Regions from separate parts of the Pseudomonas sp. LBUM1672 genome, predicted to be linked through region 1. Evidence: predicted binding sites of a transcription regulator. Region 1 holds the regulator's gene; each other region holds the start of a gene.
What was found. The regulator FliA, encoded in region 1, starts transcription of late flagellar genes. The targets are predictions, from matches to a motif close to CTAAAGTTTNNNNNNNNNNNGCCGNTAA.

Region 1 (5,060 bases):
TTTCGCTCTCGCAGCTGCTCAAAGTGCTTCAAGCGTTGTTGGCCGAACAGGTGCCCGTGCGGGATATTCGCAGCATCGCCGAGGCCATCGCCAACAATGCGGCCAAGAGTCAAGATACTGCCGCTTTGGTGGCTGCGGTGCGCGTCGGCGTTTCCCGCGCAATCGTCCAAAGCATTGTAGGCACTGACTCCGAGCTACCAGTTATCACGCTGGAGCCAAGGTTGGAACAAATATTGCTCAATAGTCTTCAGAAGGCAGGACAAGGCTCGGAAGAGGGCGTTCTGCTGGAGCCAAGCATGGCTGAAAAGCTGCAGCGTTCGTTGATCGATGCGGCGCAGCGTCAGGAAATGCAAGGTCAACCGGTGATTCTGCTGGTGGCCGGTCCGGTTCGCGCGATGCTTTCGCGATTCGGCCGACTGGCAGTCCCGGGTTTGCATGTGTTGGCTTATCAGGAAATACCTGACAACAAGCAAGTGACCATCGTTGCGACAGTAGGGCCCAACGGCTGAGGTAGTGGTTTATGCAAGTTAAGCGTTTTTTCGCCGCCGATATGCGTCAGGCCATGAAACTGGTTCGTGATGAGCTGGGCGCTGATGCCGCCATTATTGGCAATCGCCGGATCGCCGGTGGTGTCGAGCTGACGGCTGCCCTGGATTACAAATTGTCGGCGCTGGCCCCGCGTGTTCCGAACATGGAACTCGAGGATGAGTTGCGCAAGACCCAGTCGCGGATCGTCACCGCCCAGGCCGAATTGAGCCTGCGTGGCGAAGGCGAGACCGAAGGCGACAAGACCACCAATCGCCAGTTGTTCGCCGGCCTGCCATTGACCGCCGCCGAGCCGCTGATCGAACCGACCTACGCCGAACCTCGTCGTTCCGCTCCAGCCCCGGCACCCGCTGCTGGCGGCGTGGACCCACGGGCTTTCGATTCGATGCGTTTCGAGCTCAACAGCCTGCGCGAGCTGATGGAAGTGCAACTCGGCTCCCTGGCCTGGAATCAGCTGCAAGGCAGCCGTCCGGCCCAGGCCAATCTCTGGCGTCGCCTGCAACGCATCGGCCTGTCCGGCCCGTTGTCTCGCGACTTGCTGGCGATGATTGCCGACATTGACGAGCCCCGTCAGGCCTGGCGCATGTTGCTGGCGCACCTGGCGCGGATGATTGCCACGCCGGAAGTCGAGCCACTGGAAGAGGGCGGCGTGATTGCCATGGTCGGCCCGGCCGGCATGGGCAAGACCACCACCCTGGCCAAGCTCGCGGCCCGCTACGTGCTCAAATACGGCGCGCAAAACATCGCGCTGGTGAGCATGGACAGCTACCGTATCGGTGCGCAGGAACAATTGAAGACCCTGGGCCGGATTCTCAACGTGTCGGTCACTCACGTCGATCCGGGCCAATCGCTGGTGCAGGCGCTGGATCCCTTGTTGCGCAAACGCGTGGTGCTGATCGATACCGCGGGCCTTCAGGCCAGTGATCCGGCCCTGCGCATGCAGCTCGAAAGCCTGGCTGGACGTGGCATCAAGTCAAAAAATTATCTGGTTCTCGCAACCACCAGCCAGAAACAGGTTCTAACGGCCGCTTATCACAGTTACAAGCGCTGCGGGCTAGCTGGCTGCATCCTGACTAAACTGGATGAAACGGCAAGTCTGGGCGAGGTGTTGAGCCTGGCGATCAGTCATGAATTGCCGGTGGCTTACCTGACCGATGGCCCGCGTATTCCGGATGATTTGCATCTGCCGCGTCGTCATCAGTTGGTCAGTCGCGCCGTAAGCGTGCAAATGCAGGAAGAACCCAGCGAAGAAGCCATGGCTGACATGTTCGCTGATATTTACCACAGCCCGACCAAGCAGGTTGGCTGAGGTACTAATGAACAGTTTTTGTACCTACATCGATGGTCTGCCATGCATTGTTCAGTTGATGAACGCGCAGCCAGTAATGTGGCCTCCGTCTATGCAAGACAAGGTAAAGAAATAACATGGGCAGCATGCATCCCGTACAGGTGATCGCGGTGACCGGCGGCAAAGGTGGCGTCGGGAAGACTAACGTGTCAGTGAACTTGTCCCTGGCTCTAGCTGAGCTCGGCCGGCGCGTCATGCTGCTGGACGCCGATCTGGGGCTGGCGAACGTCGACGTCCTGCTGGGGCTGACACCCAAACGTACCCTGGCCGACGTGATCGAAGGCCGCTGTGAGCTGCGCGACGTGCTGTTGCAAGGCCCCGGCGGTATCCGCATCGTCCCGGCCGCGTCCGGCACGCAGAGCATGGTTCATTTGAGCCCGGCCCAACACGCCGGCCTGATCCAGGCCTTCAGCGATATCGGCGACAACCTCGACGTCTTGGTGATCGACACCGCTGCGGGCATTGGTGACTCGGTAGTCAGTTTCGTTCGCGCCGCGCAAGAAGTTTTGCTGGTGGTCTGCGACGAGCCGACTTCGATCACGGATGCCTACGCGTTGATCAAACTGCTGAACCGCGACTACGGCATGAACCGCTTCCGCGTCCTGGCCAACATGGCCCAGAGCCCGCAGGAAGGTCGCAACCTGTTCGCCAAGTTGACCAAGGTCACGGACCGCTTCCTCGACGTCGCCCTACAATACGTTGGCGCGGTGCCTTACGACGAAAGCGTGCGCAAGGCTGTGCAGAAGCAGCGCGCCGTCTACGAAGCCTTCCCGCGTTCCAAGTGCGCCCTGGCGTTCAAGGCAATCGCGCAGAAGGTCGACACCTGGCCGTTACCTGCCAACCCGCGTGGGCACCTGGAGTTTTTCGTCGAGCGCCTCGTGCAACAGACCGCAGGACCCGTCCTATGACAGCCAGTGGCTACAACCTCTACAAGAAGTCGGCACGTGATGCGCAGTACGAGCTGATCGAGCGTTACGCGCCACTGGTCAAACGCATTGCTTACCACTTGCTGGCCCGTCTGCCGGCCAGTGTTCAGGTTGAAGACCTGATCCAGGCCGGGATGATTGGCCTGCTTGAAGTATCGACCAAATATGACGCCAGCAAAGGCGCGAGTTTCGAGACGTACGCGGGCATTCGAATCCGTGGCGCGATGCTCGATGAAGTACGCAAGGGGGACTGGGCGCCACGTTCGGTCCACCGCAATACCCGGATGGTCAGCGACGCAATTCGCTCGATTGAAGCTAAAACCGGTCGTGACGCTAAAGATCATGAGGTTGCGGCCGAACTCCAATTGAGTCTCGATGATTATTACGGGATTTTGAACGACACCCTGGGCAGCCGGTTATTCAGTTTCGACGATCTGTTGCAGGACGGCGAACACGAAGGGCTGCACGAGGATGGCGCGAGTGCACATCTGGAGCCGTCACGCGATCTGGAAGATGAACGCTTCCAGGCAGCGCTGGCGGACGCGATTGCCAATTTGCCGGAGCGTGAGCGACTGGTGTTGGCGCTGTACTACGACGAAGAGCTGAACCTCAAGGAAATCGGTGAGGTCCTGGGGGTCAGCGAATCGCGGGTCAGCCAGTTACATAGCCAGTGCGCGGCCCGTTTGCGGGGGCGTTTGGGGGAGTGGCGAGCGCGCTGAAGGCAGTGTGGGGACACTGCGAACGAGGCCGGTGGGGTGTTGAACTGCACCGGTCGCGATCTGTTGTGCTCCAGACAGTCATCGAATGCATTGCCGGATTGATTGAAATGGCGCGTCCAGGTGCTGGGCGCGTTTAAGACTGCTTGGAGGTCGAATTGGACAAGAACATGAAAATCCTCATCGTTGATGACTTCTCAACGATGCGGCGGATCATAAAAAACCTGTTGCGTGACCTTGGGTTCACCAACACGGTCGAGGCTGACGATGGCACTACCGCCATTCCGGTTCTCAACAGCGGGAGCATCGACTTTCTGGTAACGGACTGGAACATGCCTGGCATGACCGGTATCGATCTGCTGCGTCACGTACGCGCCGATGAAAAGCTCAAGCACCTGCCAGTGCTGATGGTGACTGCAGAAGCCAAGCGCGAGCAGATCATCGAAGCGGCCCAGGCCGGTGTTAACGGCTATGTGGTCAAACCCTTCACGGCCCAGGCGTTGAAAGAAAAAATCGAGAAGATTTTCGAACGCATCGGTTGATCCACTGCGCCACGGGGGAGCTATGGAGCATAAAGAATCTTCATTGGGCGATTTTGAATCGACCCTGAAAAAACACGCGGTCGAACTGGTCGAAAGCCTTGAAAAAGGCAGGTTCGGCGACGCCGTGCAACTGATCCATGAGCTCAATCAGACCCGTGACCGCGGCCTGTATCAGGAAGTGGGCAAGCTCACTCGCGAGCTGCATAGCGCGATCGTCAATTTCCAGATTGACCCGAACATGCCGCAAGCCGAGGAAGTGTCGCAGATCACGGACGCCACCGAGCGCCTGGGGTATGTGGTCAAGCTGACCGAGGCTGCCGCCAACCGCACCATGGACCTGGTGGAGAACGCCACGCCGCTGGTCAACAGCCTGAGCGAAGAAGCCCAGGCGTTGAGCACGGATTGGGGTCGGTTCATGCGTCGCGAAGTCGGAGCCGAAGAGTTCCGCGAACTGGCTCGGCGGGTCGACGGTTTCCTGACACGCAGCAGCGAAGACAATCGCACGGTGTCGAGCAACCTCAATGACATTCTGCTGGCCCAGGATTACCAGGACCTCACCGGTCAAGTGATCAAACGCGTAACCCAATTGGTCACCGAAGTTGAAAGCAACTTGCTCAAGCTCGTGCTCATGGCCAGCCAGGTAGACCGCTTTGCGGGTATCGAACATGACCGTGATGCGATGCTCGCTGAAAAAGATCCGCAAAAACATCTCTCTCAGGGTGAAGGTCCGCAGATTCATGCCGATAAAAGAGAAGACGTTGTGTCCGGTCAGGACGATGTGGACGATTTGTTATCCAGCCTAGGATTTTAGAGTTTTAGCATTTTAGGTTTTTTAGGTTTTTAGACCTCAGGAGCACCCCCTTAATGAGCTTCGGCGCCGATGAAGAGATCCTTCAGGATTTCCTGGTTGAGGCCGGCGAGATTCTAGAGCAACTGTCCGAACAGCTGGTCGAGCTGGAAAGCCGACCGGATGATGCGGATT
Region 2 (5,060 bases), 570 kb from region 1:
ATGCCCATAACCCCGGCCGAGACCGCCGACTGGATCTCACGGACCATCTGCTCGATGTCGTAGGTAGCGACGGCGGTCTGGTCCGCCAGACGCCGCACTTCGGTGGCGACCACGGCAAACCCGCGACCGTATTCGCCAGCCTTTTCGGCTTCGATGGCGGCGTTCAGCGACAAGAGATTGGTCTGGTCGGCGACTTTGACGATGGTCACCACCACCTGATTGATGTTGCCGGCCTTCTCGTTGAGGATCGCCAGTTTGGCGTTGACCAGATCCGCCGCGCCCATCACCGAGTGCATGGTTTCTTCCATCCGCGCCAGGCCTTGCTGCCCGGAGCCGGCCGCGACCGAGGCCTGATCGGCGGCGGTGGAGACTTCGGTCATGGTGCGCACCAGATCACGGGAAGTGGCGGCGATTTCACGGGACGTCGCGCCGATCTCGGTGGTGGTGGCCGCGGTTTCGGTGGCAGTGGCCTGTTGTTGCTTGGAGGTCGCGGCGATCTCGGTTACCGACGTGGTGACCTGGACCGAGGAGCGTTGGGCCTGAGACACGAGCGAGGTGAGTTCGGTCATCATGTCGTTGAAGCCGGTTTCCACAGCGCCGAATTCGTCTTTGCGCTCCAGATTCAGACGGCCGCTGAGGTCGCCGGTGCGCATGATTTCGAGGATCTGCACAATCCGGTTCATCGGCGCCATGATCGCGCGCATCAACAGCAAACCACAGAGGCCGGCGGCCAATACCGCGACCAGCAGGGAAATGCCCATGATCACTTTCGCGGTAATCACAGCGTCATCGATGGCCGCAATGTCCTGATCAGCCACGGCTTTGTTTTCGCGAATGATGTCATTGAGCTTCATGCGACCTGCGGTCCAGGCCGGGGTCAGTTGCTCGTTGAACATCTTGATGGCCTCGGCTTCCTGATTGCGCTTGTGCAGGTCGAGCACAGCGGCCAGAACCTTGTTGTAATCATCATGGAGTTTTTCGAAAACAGCGTATTCGACCTTGTCTTCATCCGTGGTGACGGTGGCCTGGTAGTTCTTCATCTGTTCCTGCAGACGCGCCTCGAAGTTTTTGAAGCTTTCGGCTTCTTCAGCGCTGAAACCCTGCCCCTCTTTCAAACCGAGCATTTCCTGGGTCCGAAGGTAGGTGTCGACCCAGGCGCTGCGAATCATCGAGCTGTAATACAACCCGGGCAACGCGTCCTCACGAACACTGGCTTCGCTGGTTTCAATCTTCAACAGCCGCGAATACGAGACGATGACCATCAGCAACATGATGGCGATGATCACCGCAAAGCTCGCCAAGATGCGTTGGCGCAACGTCCAGTTCTTCACAGTCAGTCCTCGGGGCGGGTCAAATGCTGCGGAGTATAGCTGAGGGTGTTTCATTTATAAGACGAGGGTTTGCCAGTTCTCGGCCTTGTGCGTGAAAACCGCAGGAGAGCCTTTGGGGAGGGCTTTGCGTTGGATCGGGTGGCGAGTCGCAGGGGCGTGGTGGAAGAAATGAGCCGTAGATTGGCCATCGGGAGGTGGTGAGAGTTGGGACGCCTTCGCGGGCAAGCCTCGCTCCTACAAGTTCAGCGCAGTACCTGTGGAGCGAGGCTTGCCCGCGAAAGCGATCTTGAACCTTATAGGGAAGCCTGACGCACCTGCTTCTCCAGCTCCGCCTTCAACCCCGGCTCCAGCTTCAACTGCCGCGCCAGTTCATCGAGGTAGGACTTCTCCATGAAGCTCTCCTCATCCACCAGCATCACGCTGGCGATGTACATCTCGGCAGCCATTTCCGGCGTGCTGGCCGCGCGGGCGACTTCTGTCGGGTCGAGCGGTTTACTGAGTTCGGCGTGCAGCCACTGCTGCAGTTCCTGATCGTTGTCGAGCTTGGTGAATTCGCCTTCGATCAATGCGCGCTCGCGATCATCAACGTGGCCATCGGCTTTGGCTGCGGCGACCAGCGCCTTGAGGATCGCCTGGCTATGCAACTCGACTTGCGCCGGGGGCAGACGATCGAGTGTCTGCGGTTCAGTCTTCGGCGCGGTGCCCTGCTGGGCCTGCCAATTGCCGTAAGCCTTGTAGGCAATGACGCCGAGGGCTGCGAGACCGCCGTAGATGGCGACTTTGCCGCCAACATTGCGGGCCTTTTTGCTACCGAGCAACAAGCCCATGGCGCCCGCCGCCAGTGCGCCACCGCCCGCGCCGGAGAGCAGACCACCGAGGCCGCCCGAACCACCGCTGCCGCCGAGCAATCCGCCCAATCCACCGCTGGACGACTTGTTTTGATTGCCGCTGGCCTTGTTCTGCATCAGGTCCTGACCGGACTTGAGTAGTTGATCGAGCAATCCACGCGTATTCATTTGCCGCCTCCACGAAAGGGGTTAACCGGACACTTAAGGCCACCAGCCTAGAACGAAAGTGCCCGGCGACCGGGGACGAGAGTGCTTCTGGATGTTGCCTGGAAAAACAGAGCCATCGATTAAAGCGATATACACTCAAGCGAATCTATAAAAACCGCCCACCGGGTAATTTCCCATGATGACCTTGCGTCAGATTCGTCACTTCATCGCCGTGGCCGAGACCGGCTCGATCTCCGCTGCCGCGCAAACTGCGTTCATTTCCCAATCGACATTGACCCTGGCAATCCAGCAACTGGAGGAGGAGATTGGCGTCAGCCTGTTTAACCGGCACGCCAAGGGCATGAGCCTGACCCACCAGGGCCATCAATTCCTGCGCCAGGCGCACCTGATTCTGGCCACGGTGGACAACGCCAAACGCAGCCTGCAACAAAGCACCGACCAGGTCGCCGGCCAGTTGATCATTGGCGTGACGAGTCTGGTGGCCGGTTACTACCTCGCGGATCTGCTCACTCGTTTCCAGCGCGCCTATCCCAACGTCGAGATCCGGGTGATGGAGGACGAGAGGCCGTATATCGAGCATTTGCTGGTCAGCGGCGAGATCGATGTCGGCGTGTTGATCCTCTCCAACCTCGAAGACCGCCACGCCTTGCAAACCGAAGTGTTGACCCACTCGCCCCATCGCCTGTGGTTGCCGGCCCAGCATCCGCTGCTGGAACACGACAGCATCAACCTCGCCGACGTGGCCCGCGAGCCGCTGATTCAGCTCAACGTCGACGAAATGGACCGCAACGCCCAGCGCATGTGGTCGGCCGCGTCATTGCAACCACGAATCACCTTGAGAACGGCCTCGACGGAAGCCGTGCGAAGCCTGGTGGCCGCCGGTTTAGGCGTGTCGATCCAGCCCGACATGACCTACCGTCCGTGGTCACTGGAGGGCGACATCATTGAAGCGCGGCCGATTGCCGACCTGAGCCAGACTCTTGACGTTGGCCTCGCCTGGCGCCGTGGCACCGCGCGCCCGGCGTTGGTTGATCCGTTTTTAACTGTCGCTCGGGAGCAACCCCACGGCGGGCGCAAGCCATCTATTTAATCGAACGCCACCTTCAGTATTTAGAATTTGTCGACCTCGGGCCCGCGCACTAGTCTTGCAGAATCAATAAGACGGCCGGGGCCCCAGTCACTGGGAGCAGCATGGCCACACAAGAAAAGAGAACCCGAAAAATGGCTGGCGCGCAGACCCCGTTGTTCACCGCGTTGTTGATCGATGGCGAATTGGTCGCGGGCCAGGGGTTTGTCGAACCGATCCTCAACCCGGCCACCGGGGAAGTGCTGACCCACATCGCCGAAGCCAGCACCGAGCAAGTCGAAGCCGCCATCCTCGCCGCCCACCGCGCCTTCGCCGGTTGGTCGCGGACCACGCCGCAGCAACGTTCGAACCTGTTGCTGGACATCGCCAACGCCATCGAAAAACAAGCCGACCTCCTCGCCCGCCTCGAATCCCTGAACTGCGGCAAGCCGTTGCACCTGGCTCGCCAGGATGACTTGAGCGCGACGGTCGATGTGTTCCGCTTCTTCGCCGGTGCCGTGCGTTGCCAGACTGGCCAGCTCAGCGGCGAATACCTAGCGGGCTACACCAGCATGGTCCGTCGCGATCCGATTGGCGTGGTCGCCTCGATTGCGCCGTGGAATTACCCGATCATGATGGCCGCGTGGAAAATTGCCCCGGCCCTCGCCGCCGGCAACACGCTGGTGTTCAAGCCGTCCGAACACACGCCGCTGTCGATTCTGGCCCTGGCGCCCACGCTGGCCGAGATCCTGCCGCGCGGCGTAATCAATATCGTCTGCGGCGGTGGTGAAGGCGTCGGCAGCCACTTGGTCAGTCATCCCAAAGTGCGCATGGTATCGCTGACCGGCGATATCGTCACCGGGCAAAAAATCCTCCAGGCCGCGGCAAAAAACCTGAAACGCACGCACCTTGAGCTCGGCGGTAAAGCGCCGGTGATCGTCTGCAACGATGCGGATATTCAGGCCGTGGTCGAAGGCGTGCGCACCTACGGTTATTACAACGCTGGCCAGGATTGCACCGCGGCTTGCCGGATTTACGCACAGGCCGGGATTCATGATCGATTGGTGGCGGAACTCGGTGCGGCGGTCAGCAGCCTGCGCTTTGCCGGTAAACGCGACGCCGACAACGAGATCGGCCCGCTGATCAGCACTCGCCAGCGCGACCGCGTGGCCAGTTTCGTCGAACGCGCCCTCGGCCAGCCGCACATCGAGCGGGTGACGGGCGCGGCAGTGCATTCAGGCGCTGGCTTCTATTACCAGCCCACCCTGCTGGCCGGTTGCAAACAGAGCGATGAAATCGTCCAGCGCGAAGTGTTCGGGCCGGTGGTCACCGTGACCCGTTTCGATCAACTCGAACAAGCGGTGGACTGGGCCAACGATTCGGAATACGGACTCGCCTCCTCGGTCTGGACCCAGAACCTGGACAAGGCTATGCAGGTCGCGGCGCGGTTGCAGTACGGCTGCACCTGGATCAACAGCCATTTCATGTTGGTCAGCGAAATGCCCCACGGCGGCCTCAAGCGCTCGGGCTACGGCAAAGACTTATCCAGCGATTCGCTTCAGGACTACAGCGTGGTGCGGCACATCATGGCCCGCCACGGCCAGCATCTCTGACTACGCTAATAACAAGCCGCTCACGGCATGCTTC
Region 3 (5,060 bases), 1.2 Mb from region 1:
GCACCACCTTCGATGCCCTTGCAGATCAAGCAACATCATCACCGCTTCGACATGGTCGTTCAGCGCTTGAGCAAACGCCTGCTCGACCAGATCCGGCAATTGCCCGGTCACTGGATGATCTCGACCCGGGTTGCGTTATCACGGCACTTCACCGAAGACCTGCGCAGTTTGACGCTGCTGGGTTTCACCTTCACCGGGTTGATGCCCGCACCCGGCAATCATGGATGGTTCGCCCTGTTTCATAGAGGAGCGCAGCCTCGATCCCTCAACCTGCATTGCCCCTACATGCAACAGCTGCACGACGACTTGCAGCGCAATACCGAAACACTGGCCAGCGCTCGCTCAGCTGCTTGAGTCTTATCTGTGAAAGTCATTGCCCGGCTGCGCGCAAAGCTCCACCAGCCAGTCGACAAACACCCTTACCCGCCGGGACAACTGGCGGTGTGGGGGATAGAGGGCCGTCAATGGCATTCCGGGGGGCGGCGTCGATTTCATGATTTCGCACAAACGCCCTTCCTTCAATTGACGGGCAACGTGGTAGTACGGTGTCTGCACCAGCCCGTAGCCTGCCTCGCAGGCCGCAATGTAACCATCAGCACTGTTGACCGAGACATGCTTGGGCAGATCTACCTGGCGGATTTGATCGTTGATCATGAAGTCCAGGCCGAAGCGTTTTCCGGTTGCACTGGAGAAGTACTCCACCATCCGATGGCCCTCGAGGTCCGCCAGGGTTTGGGGGGCGCCGTAATGCGCCACATAATCGGGGCTGGCGCAGGTCACCTGATCGAGCATGACCAGCGGCCGCGCCACCAGTGAGTCATCCAGCGCCGAACCGCCGCGCAGCACACAATCGACGCCTTCACGAATCAGGTCGACAGGTCGGTCATTCAAGCCGATGTCCAGTTCGATCAAGGGATAGCGACGGGTGAAGTGCGGCAATGCGGGAATCACGATCAAACGCCCGATCCCGGACGGCATGTCCACTCGCAGCAGGCCTTTGGGGTTCTGGCGAGCGGCGGAGAACACTGCTTCGGTTTCCTCCAGATCAGCCAGCAATCGCACGCATCTCGGGTAGTAGGCCGCACCGTCGAGGGTCAGGCTGATTTGCCGCGTGGTCCGTTGCAACAGTTGCACACCAAGATGCGCTTCAAGCTGCTTGATCAGGATGGTCACCGAAGCGCGGGGCAACTGCAGGCTGTCTGCCGCTTTGGCAAAGCCGCCCAACTCGACGATTCGGGTGAACACGCGCATGGCGTTAAAGCGGTCCATGGTCAGAGCGCTCCAAGTGATTGTTTAGAATTTGCAAACAGTGATAGCAGTTTTACCCGGTTTATCTTGTTTCTGTCGAGGTCAACACTGGGGTCTTACACCACAGGGAGTTGATTTTATGCAAACACGTCAATTGGGCAAAAATGGCCCGCAGGTTTCGGCCATCGGTCTGGGCTGCATGGGCATGACCGATTTCTACACGACCGGTGTTGACACCCGCGAAGCCATCGCCACCCTGCATCGGGCGCTGGAATTGGGGATCAACCTGCTCGACACCGCTGACATGTACGGCCCGCACACCAACGAAGAACTGATCGGCAAGGCCATTGTCGGCAAGCGCGAGCAGGTGTTCCTGGCCAGCAAATTCGGCATCGTCCGCGATCCGTCCAACCCCGGCGCCCGGGGCGTCAACGGTCGCCCGGAGTACATTCGCGACGCTATCGACGGCACGCTTAAACGCCTGGGCGTTGAAACCCTGGATTTGTACTACCAGCACCGCATCGATCCGCAGGTGGCCATCGAGGAAACGGTCGGCGCAATGGCCGAGTTGGTCAAAGCCGGCAAGGTGCGTTATCTGGGCTTGAGTGAAGCGTCAGCCGACACGCTGGAGCGCGCGCACAAGGTTCATCCCATCAGCGCCCTGCAAAGTGAATATTCGCTGTGGAGCCGCGATCAGGAAGAAAATGGTTGCCTGGCCGCATGTCAGCGCCTGGGCGTTGCCTTCGTCCCTTACAGTCCATTGGGTCGAGGTTTTCTGACGGGCGCACTGAAAAGCGCGGATGACTTCGCCGCCGACGATTACCGTCGCTTCAGCCCGCGCTTTCAAGGGGATAATTTTGCGAAGAACCTGTTGCTGGTGCAGCAAGTTCAGGCCCTGGCCGTCGACAAAGGGGTGACAGCGGGCCAACTGGCGTTGGCCTGGGTGCTCGCGCAAGGTGATTATCTGATCCCGATTCCGGGGACCAAACAGCGTAGATACCTTGAAGAGAATGTTGCTGCACTGGAAATAAAACTCAGCCGTGACGAGTTGCACGCGCTGGAGGCGATCTTCCCGGCCAATGCCACCGCCGGCTTGCGCTATCCAGAGGAAGTCATGAAGTTGCTTGACCGGTAACCGACGCCTGGCCCACTCAGTCTGAGTGGGCCAGCATTACCGAGCGTCAGGCCTTGGAGCTGACGCCACCATCGGTAGGAGGCACCGTCGTGCCATTGCCCTTGCCGTAGGTCTGCAAGTTCTGCAGTACGTAAATTGCCGTCTTGAATTCCGGGATCAGGCCAGCGGAATACTTGTCGCCCTTGATGCTGTTGCTCTGGATGGTGTCCAGTTGCGTGGCGAAATACTCCAGCGCATTGAATTTTGCATCCGGGTCTTTCTGCACGCCGAACCGGTCAAACTTGTCGCCGGCATTCATCAACGTCATCCACGTGATGTCGGAAATCAGTCCCTTGCCTCTCAAAAAGGAACTGAGATTGCCCAGTTGTTTGGCGGAGACATTTTCCGGATCGAAACCTTTTACGTTTCGATGGATTTTCATTGCATCCATTTTCGCCGTGCTCAGCGCGTTTGGATTGCTCCCCACCAGTGACAGCATTTGCTTGATCCGGGCGCTTTGCTTGATAGGCTTGCCGCCGCCCGTATCCTGAACCAATAAACCTGCCTTGGATGTCCAAGCCCCGGCGTAGCCGATAGTCATGATTGCACTCCCGACGGCGTGACCATAAAAAACTCCTTGTTAACCCCGATTTAGAGCGGCCAAGTATCAGCGTGGCAACTTGCCATACCAACAAGTATTTGCGGTTTTTACAGTTTTCGTACATTTACGATACAAAGCACCAAGAGCCTTGATTCATTGGTCTATACCAACTCGCCGTCATTGGACTGGCAACTGATCAGCCTCGTTTGTATCCACATCGACACCTTCATGACCCGACCGTCCGTCACCCCGCCCGCATCTTGTACGTTCGTACCTAAAGCTCGTCTTTCGCAGGCCGATAGCCCTTCGAAGCGCCGATCTTTTGATCGAAAACCACAATAAAAAACGCTGCACAAGGACCGGTCCCATGCCCGCATTCCGCACCATCCAGGCTCGCTACACGCTGTTTCTGGTCCTGTTCATCCTGCTGTTATTTGTCCTGACAGTGGTCGGCATCAGCCAGTTGGTCGCGCCTAAACTTCGTCACACCGAAGAACAGGTCGCCCTCAACCGCATCGCCGAAGTGGCCGAGCACATCCAGGGCGAGCTGAACAAGGTTCAGGCACAACAACGCAGCATCACCCAGACCATTCCGCTGCTCGACAGCGCCGCCATCGACACGGTGCTGCCGGGCCTGGTCGACCAATATGGCGAGTTGAAAGTCTTCGGCGGCGGGATCTGGCCGTTGCCAGGCCAGCGCGAAGCCGGGCGTAACAAATTCAGCACGTTCTGGCACCGCGATGCCTCGGGCAAGCTGGCGGTCAATACATTCTGGAACAGCGACGCAGCCCCCAACTACTACGACCAGACCTGGTACAAGGGCGGCATGCAAACCCCGCGAGGCCAATGCGCCTGGGCCGCGGCCTACAAAGATGACGCCAGCGCCGAGCCACGCACCAACTGCGCCATGGCCATTCAGAAAAATGGTGCGGCGTATGGCGTCTCGACCATCGACGTGACCCTGGGCTTTTTCAATGACCTGATCGCGCGCAAGGAAAAAGACCTCGGCGCGCAAATGCTGATCGTCGAGGCCGACGGCAAGATCATCAGCAACAGCTCGCGGATCAATGGGCCGATTGTGCTGAAGAACATCAGTGAACTGGCCGGCAACTCGCCATTCGCCAGTCAAGTGAAGGCCGGCCTGCAAAACCGTGATCAGTCGCAGCGTGTCGAGTTCGACAACAACGGCGAAGCCAACACCTTCTTCATGCGCCCGATCGAAGGCACGCCGTGGTTCCTCGCCACCGCCCTGCCGACCAAGCTGATCACCGCCCAGCGTGACGACGTGCTCAGCACCTTGAGCCTGCTGCAAATTCCGATGGTGATCCTGCTGGTGTTGCTGCAGATCTACGCGATTCGCCAACTGATCCAGCGCATGAAAATCCTCAAGGCCAACATCGACGCCCTGTCCGCTGGCGATGCCGATTTGACCAAGCGCATCACCATCCGCGCCGAAGACGAACTGGGCGCCATCGGGCACTCGGTCAACGCGTTCATCATTTATCTGCAGAACATGATCGGCGAAGTCACCCAGGCCACCGGCGCCATGGCGTCCAGCCTCGACAACCTGCAACGCACCTCGGCCCACACCAGCCAGATTCTGGTGCGGCACGCGTCTGAAACCGATCAGACGGTGACGGCGATTACCGAGATGAGTTCGACGGCTGAAAGCGTCGCGCAGAATGCGGCCGAAACCGCGGCCTTCACCCAACGCGCCAACGAAAACGCCGACCGTTCGCGGGTCGTGGTCGGAGAAGCGTCCAGCAGCGTGATCGCGTTGATCGACGAGGTGGCGAGCGCTACTCATAAAGTCGAAAGCATGCAGGAGGATGCGCAGCGCATCACCGAGATTCTCGGGGTGATTGGCGCGATTGCCGGGCAAACCAACTTGCTGGCGCTCAACGCCGCCATCGAAGCAGCCCGGGCCGGTGAGCAAGGTCGCGGTTTCGCGGTGGTCGCCGATGAAGTCCGCGCCCTCGCCGCTCGCACCCAGGCCAGCACCTCGCAAATCAATGAAATGCTCAAGCGCCTGACCCAAGGCGTGAGTTCGTCGGTGAGCGCCATGGAAAACACCCAGGCCAGCTGCCAGTCCGCCGC
Region 4 (5,060 bases), 1.3 Mb from region 1:
AGCCGAGATGGCCGATGAGGCCGTGGCCAGCATGTCCAGCGAACCCCGGGGGCGTTTGCGGGTGTCCTGCCCCGTCGGCCTGGCCCACGAAATGCTGCCGACGGTGATCAGCAGATTCCTGGAAAAACACCCCCAGGTGCAGCTGGAAGTCATGCTGCTCAATCGCCGGGTCGATCTGGTGACCGAGGGCGTCGATGTCGCGCTGCGCGTCCGTGAGTTGGGCGATGAGGATCCGTTACTGGTGACTCGTCGCTTACGCCAGGCTCAGATGGCGATGGTCGCCAGCCCGGCCTTCCTGCACGGCCGTGAGATCAACCACCCCGAAGACCTGAAAACCTTGCCGGTGCTCGGCGCGCTGGAAGCCGACCGCATGGTGCACATCCGCATGCTCGATCAACAGGGCAAAAGCTATGACTTGAGCCTGGAAGCGCGATTGGGCATCGACGATTTCATCGTGCGCAAGGCCTGCACGCTCGCCGGCCAGGGTTTCACCATGCTGCCGATGATGTATTGCGAACAGGAACTGGAAAATGGTTCGCTGGTGCAGTTGCTGCCCGACTGGTCATTGCCTGGCGGCTGGCTGCAAGCGGTCTACCCTCATAGGCGCGGCGTGATGCCGGCCGTGCGGGCCTGGATCGACCATCTGATCGAATCATTCAATGCCTGCGGGGACCGATTGATATGAAGGCTGGACGCATGAGCGAAGAGGACGTCGCGCAATTCTGTCTCGCGCTGCCCGGCGCGCGGGAAGACTACAAATGGGGAGGCGTTCGGGTGTTTTCGATTGCCGGGAATAAGATGTTCGCCTTGCAGAACCTGCGCGGCGATTCCCTGGCGTTCAAGGTCGACAAGGACCTGTTCCTCGGGCATTGCGACCGTCCGGGCATCCACCCGGCGCCGTATCTGGCGCGGGCGCAATGGATCATCATGCAAACGCCCTACCCGCTGGGTGCCGAGGAACTGCAGGAATTGTTGAAACGTTCGCACCAACTGGTGGTGAGCAAGCTGCCCAAGCGTACCCAGGTCAGCCTGCTGCTTTAGTGTTCTTTCTTTTAGAACAATGCAAACAGATGGGCGCCAAGAAACAGCTGATCGATCCAGAACACCTGGTGCATGAGCACAATCAGCCAGAACACCAGCTGGTACGAAACCTTGCGGGTCTTGTGCCGAAACACCTGCTGAGCCAGCAAGGCACCCGGCCAACCGCCCGCCAGTTCCACCGCGTGCAACACGTTTTCCGGGGTCCGCCAGCTGTCGGCGCGCGCCTTGCGCTTGTCGCTCCAGTACAGAAAGAACGCCAGCACGCTGACGATGCCATAGGCCGCCAGGGGAATCAGCGAAACCCCGTGCAGCCACAGCGACACCGAGCCCGTCAGCGGCAGCGCGCACAGGACCGCCAACACCAGCAGTTTCAGCCGTGGATGCTGGAACCACTCGCCCCCGGACCGGCGTCCGGGGTTGTTGCGCGCGCTGGCGTCACTCATGGATTGACCGCGGTCCAGTCGACCCAGCCAAACTGCCAAGTAGCCAGGATCACCAGGCCGAACGCGATGCGATACCAGGCGAATGCCGCGTAGCTGTGACTGCCGATGAAGACCAGCAAGGCCCTGACGGCAATCATCGCGAAGATGAACGCCGTGACGAAGCCGAGCGCAAATACCGGGAAGTCAGACGGCACGAACAGATCGCGGTACTTGTAGCCTGAATACACCGCTGCCGCGACCATGGTCGGCATCGCCAGGAAGAACGAGAACTCCGTGGCAGTCTTGCGCGACAACCCGAACAGCAGACCGCCAATGATGGTCGAGCCGGACCGCGAAGTCCCGGGAATCATGGCCAGGCATTGGGCAAAGCCGACTTTCAGGGCATCTTTCCAGGTGATTTCGTCGACGGTGTGGGCGTGCACTTCGTGCTGGCGCCGTTCAGCCCAGAGCATGACGATACCGCCCACGACCAATGCCGTGGCCACCGTGATCGGGTTAAACAGGTAGTGGTGAATCAAATCGGAAAAAATCACCCCCAGCACCACGGCCGGCATGAAGGCGATCAGCAGGTTCGCGGTAAAGCGTCGAGCGCTCGGCTGAGTGCGCAAGCCGGTGACCACATCGAAGATCTTGCGGCGAAACTCCCACACCACGGCCAGGATCGCCCCCAGCTGGATAATGATGTTGAAAGCGATGGCGCGCTCGCCACCGAAGTTGAGCAGGTCAGCCACAATGATCTGGTGACCGGTACTCGAAATCGGCAAAAACTCCGTCAGCCCCTCTACAACCCCGAGAATCAATGCCTGAAAGGCGGTCCAAAGATCCATCAATCCCCCAAAGGCGATGCGCCAAGGCATGCCCCGTTAGTTTTTTAATCGTTCACTGCGCCAAGCGTAGCCGAAGTCCCGCGCACAAAGGATCCAGACGAAACCGTAAAAATTCCGTGAAAAATCAACTTGGATTCAGGTTTTTCCGCGCGGGGCCGAAATCCTATCAGACAAGCCTCGATAACGCTGCCGCGTAATGAGACTTGGGTCGCATATGCCCGACCGGCAAAGCGTGGTTGGATGCTGGCAATCGTTTATTACAAGAAAAAGAAATCGGAGTGACAGCGTTATGAACAGCTTGCGCAGTGTGTCGATCAGCCGACGCTTGTGGCTCATCTTGATCGTGTCGGTGGTGATGTTATTAACCTTGGGCGTGTTGATGCTCAAGCAGATCCATGACGACCTGTATCAGGCCAAGGCCCAGAAAACCCAGCACGTGGTGCAGACCGCCAGCGGCATTCTGACTTACTACCATGGCCTGGAAACCGCCGGCACGCTCACCCGCGATGCCGCGCAGAAACAGGCACTGACCGCCGTGCGCGGGCTGCGTTATGACCAGAACGACTATTTCTGGATCAACGATCTGACGCCGGTGATGGTGATGCACCCGGCCAACCCCAAACTCGATGGCCAGAACCTCTCGGCGATCCGCGACCCCGACGGGTTTGCACTGTTCAACGAAATGGTCGCCGTGGCCAAGGCCAAGGGCGCCGGCACGGTCAACTACCGCTGGCCTAAACCGGGTGCCAGCGATCCGGTTGAAAAAACCTCTTACGTCAAACTGTTCGAGCCGTGGGGTTGGGTAATTGGCTCCGGCGTGTATATCGATGACATGCAGGCGGAGTTCCATGCCCAGGTCTGGAAGGCTTCTTTCGTCGGCCTGGTGATTGCGCTGATCATGGCGTTGCTGGTGATCATGATTGCTCGCAGCATCGTACGTCCGCTTCAGGCCACGGTGAACGCCATGGCCAATATTGCCAGCGGTGAAAGCGACCTGACCCGCAGCCTCGACACCCATGGCCAGGATGAAGTCACTCAGTTGGCCCGGCACTTCAATGCCTTCACCGCCAAACTGCGAGGGGTGATCAGCGAGCTGCAAGTGTCCGCCAGTGCCCTGGGCCAGTCCTCCAGCGAATTGGGCAACGACGCCGCACAGGCTCAGCAGCGCAGCCAGCAACAGTCCCAGCAAATGGAACTTGTGGCGACTGCGATCAATGAAGTGACTTACGGCGTGCAGGACGTGGCCAAGAATGCCGAACATGCGGCCAGCGAAATGCGCGATGCCGAATCCCAGGCGCAGCAGGGCCAGATCAACATTGATGGCAGCTTGCAGCAGATCGACAAACTGTCCGGCACCATTGATCAAGCGGTTGAAGTGATTCGTACCCTGGCGGCTGAAAGTACCCAGATAGGCAGCGTGCTGGAGGTGATCCGCTCCATTGCCGAGCAAACCAACCTGCTGGCCCTCAACGCAGCCATCGAAGCCGCCCGGGCCGGTGAACAAGGTCGAGGCTTTGCTGTGGTGGCCGATGAAGTGCGCCTGTTGGCCCAGCGTACGCAGAAGTCCACGGCGGAGATCCAGTCGATGATCGAACGCCTGCAAACTCACTCCGAAGCGGCGGTCAAAGTGATCGGCGACAGCAGCCGGGCGTCGCAATTGACCATCGAACAGGCCGGTCTGGCAGGCGCCAGCCTGAATGCAATCGGCCAGGCGTTGCGCAACCTCAACGGACTGAACGCCTCGATCGCCAGCGCGACCCTGCAGCAAGCCCATGTGGTGGAAGACATCAATCAGAACGTCACCCAGGCGGCAGGCTTGTCCCACAGCACTGCGCTGGCAGCCGAGCAATCGAGTGTGGCCAGCGTTCGGCTCAAGGACTTGAGCGAGCAGGTGAACAGCCTTCTCAAACAGTTCCGCGTGTAAAAGCAAACACAGAACCCTGTGGCGAGGGGATTTATCCCCGTTCGGCGACGAAGTCGTCGTGAAATCAGACAACTCGGTAAACCAGATAGACCGTGCGTTTAGGTTTTACGACTGCTTCGCAGCCGAACGGGGATAAATCCCCTCGCCACAGGACGCTGCTCGACAGCGGCTATGGGTTGGTTCTACTTCGCGACGTCTGTCGGTACAATCCGCCCCCCTCTTTCGTTTTCACCAAGGAACCTCCATGTCCGGGCTTGAACTGTTTGCCGCCTCCCTCGGCGTGATTGCCGTCTGGTTGACGGTCAAACAGAACCCCTGGTGCTGGCCGATCGGTCTGGTCATGGTGCTGCTTTATAGCTGGATCTTTTTTGAAGTGAAGCTGTATTCGGACATGCTCCTGCAAGTGATCTACGCCGCGCTGCAGATTTACGGCTGGTGGCAATGGACCCGCGCGGGTGAGGCGAATACCGGTCGGCAGGTCAGCCGGCTCGATGGAAAGTCGATCGCAACGAGCCTTGCAGCCGGCGCCATCGGCAGTCTGTTGCTGGGTGCCGCCATGGCGCACTGGACTGATGCCGCGCAGCCATGGCTCGACGCTGCACTGACCGGCTTTAGCCTGGTGGCACAGTTATGGATGGCGCAAAAACGCGTGCAGTGCTGGCCGTTGTGGGTCGCCCTTGATGTGATTTTCGTCGGGCTGTTCCTTTATAAAGGCATGTACCTGACTGCTGCCCTCTATGCGTTGTTCCTGTTGCTTGCCGTACAAGGCTGGCGTGAATGGCGCGCTGACCCGGCCTTGCACGCATGAAAGTGTTGGTACTCACT

Region 2: the regulator FliA is predicted to act here: its motif matches at 1,408-1,435, upstream of ACA053_RS05275 (methyl-accepting chemotaxis protein).
Region 3: the regulator FliA is predicted to act here: its motif matches at 3,238-3,265, upstream of ACA053_RS13645 (methyl-accepting chemotaxis protein).
Region 4: the regulator FliA is predicted to act here: its motif matches at 2,446-2,473, upstream of ACA053_RS13895 (methyl-accepting chemotaxis protein).

The regions. Positions count from the first base shown of each region.
Region 1 covers NZ_CP166781.1:1,767,386-1,772,445, forward strand. Annotated here, with positions in the region: gene flhA (flagellar biosynthesis protein FlhA) at 1-509, shown strand, start outside; gene flhF (flagellar biosynthesis GTPase FlhF) at 521-1,855, shown strand; gene fleN (flagellar synthesis regulator FleN) at 1,972-2,802, shown strand; gene fliA (RNA polymerase sigma factor FliA) at 2,799-3,539, shown strand; gene ACA053_RS07945 (chemotaxis response regulator CheY) at 3,707-4,078, shown strand; gene ACA053_RS07950 (protein phosphatase CheZ) at 4,101-4,889, shown strand; gene ACA053_RS07955 (chemotaxis protein CheA) at 4,943-5,060, shown strand, end outside.
Region 2 covers NZ_CP166781.1:1,195,609-1,200,668, reverse strand. Annotated here, with positions in the region: gene ACA053_RS05275 (methyl-accepting chemotaxis protein) at 1-1,331, opposite strand, end outside; gene ACA053_RS05270 (tellurite resistance TerB family protein) at 1,625-2,347, opposite strand; gene ACA053_RS05265 (LysR family transcriptional regulator) at 2,523-3,437, shown strand; gene ACA053_RS05260 (gamma-aminobutyraldehyde dehydrogenase) at 3,539-5,026, shown strand.
Region 3 covers NZ_CP166781.1:2,983,509-2,988,568, reverse strand. Annotated here, with positions in the region: gene ACA053_RS13665 (GNAT family N-acetyltransferase) at 1-354, shown strand, start outside; gene ACA053_RS13660 (LysR family transcriptional regulator) at 358-1,269, opposite strand; gene ACA053_RS13655 (aldo/keto reductase) at 1,388-2,383, shown strand; gene ACA053_RS13650 (hypothetical protein) at 2,430-2,963, opposite strand; gene ACA053_RS13645 (methyl-accepting chemotaxis protein) at 3,331-5,060, shown strand, end outside.
Region 4 covers NZ_CP166781.1:3,040,958-3,046,017, reverse strand. Annotated here, with positions in the region: gene ACA053_RS13915 (LysR substrate-binding domain-containing protein) at 1-685, shown strand, start outside; gene ACA053_RS13910 (MmcQ/YjbR family DNA-binding protein) at 682-1,041, shown strand; gene ACA053_RS13905 (DUF1294 domain-containing protein) at 1,053-1,484, opposite strand; gene ACA053_RS13900 (undecaprenyl-diphosphate phosphatase) at 1,481-2,311, opposite strand; gene ACA053_RS13895 (methyl-accepting chemotaxis protein) at 2,601-4,235, shown strand; gene pnuC (nicotinamide riboside transporter PnuC) at 4,480-5,043, shown strand; gene ACA053_RS13885 (AAA family ATPase) at 5,040-5,060, shown strand, end outside.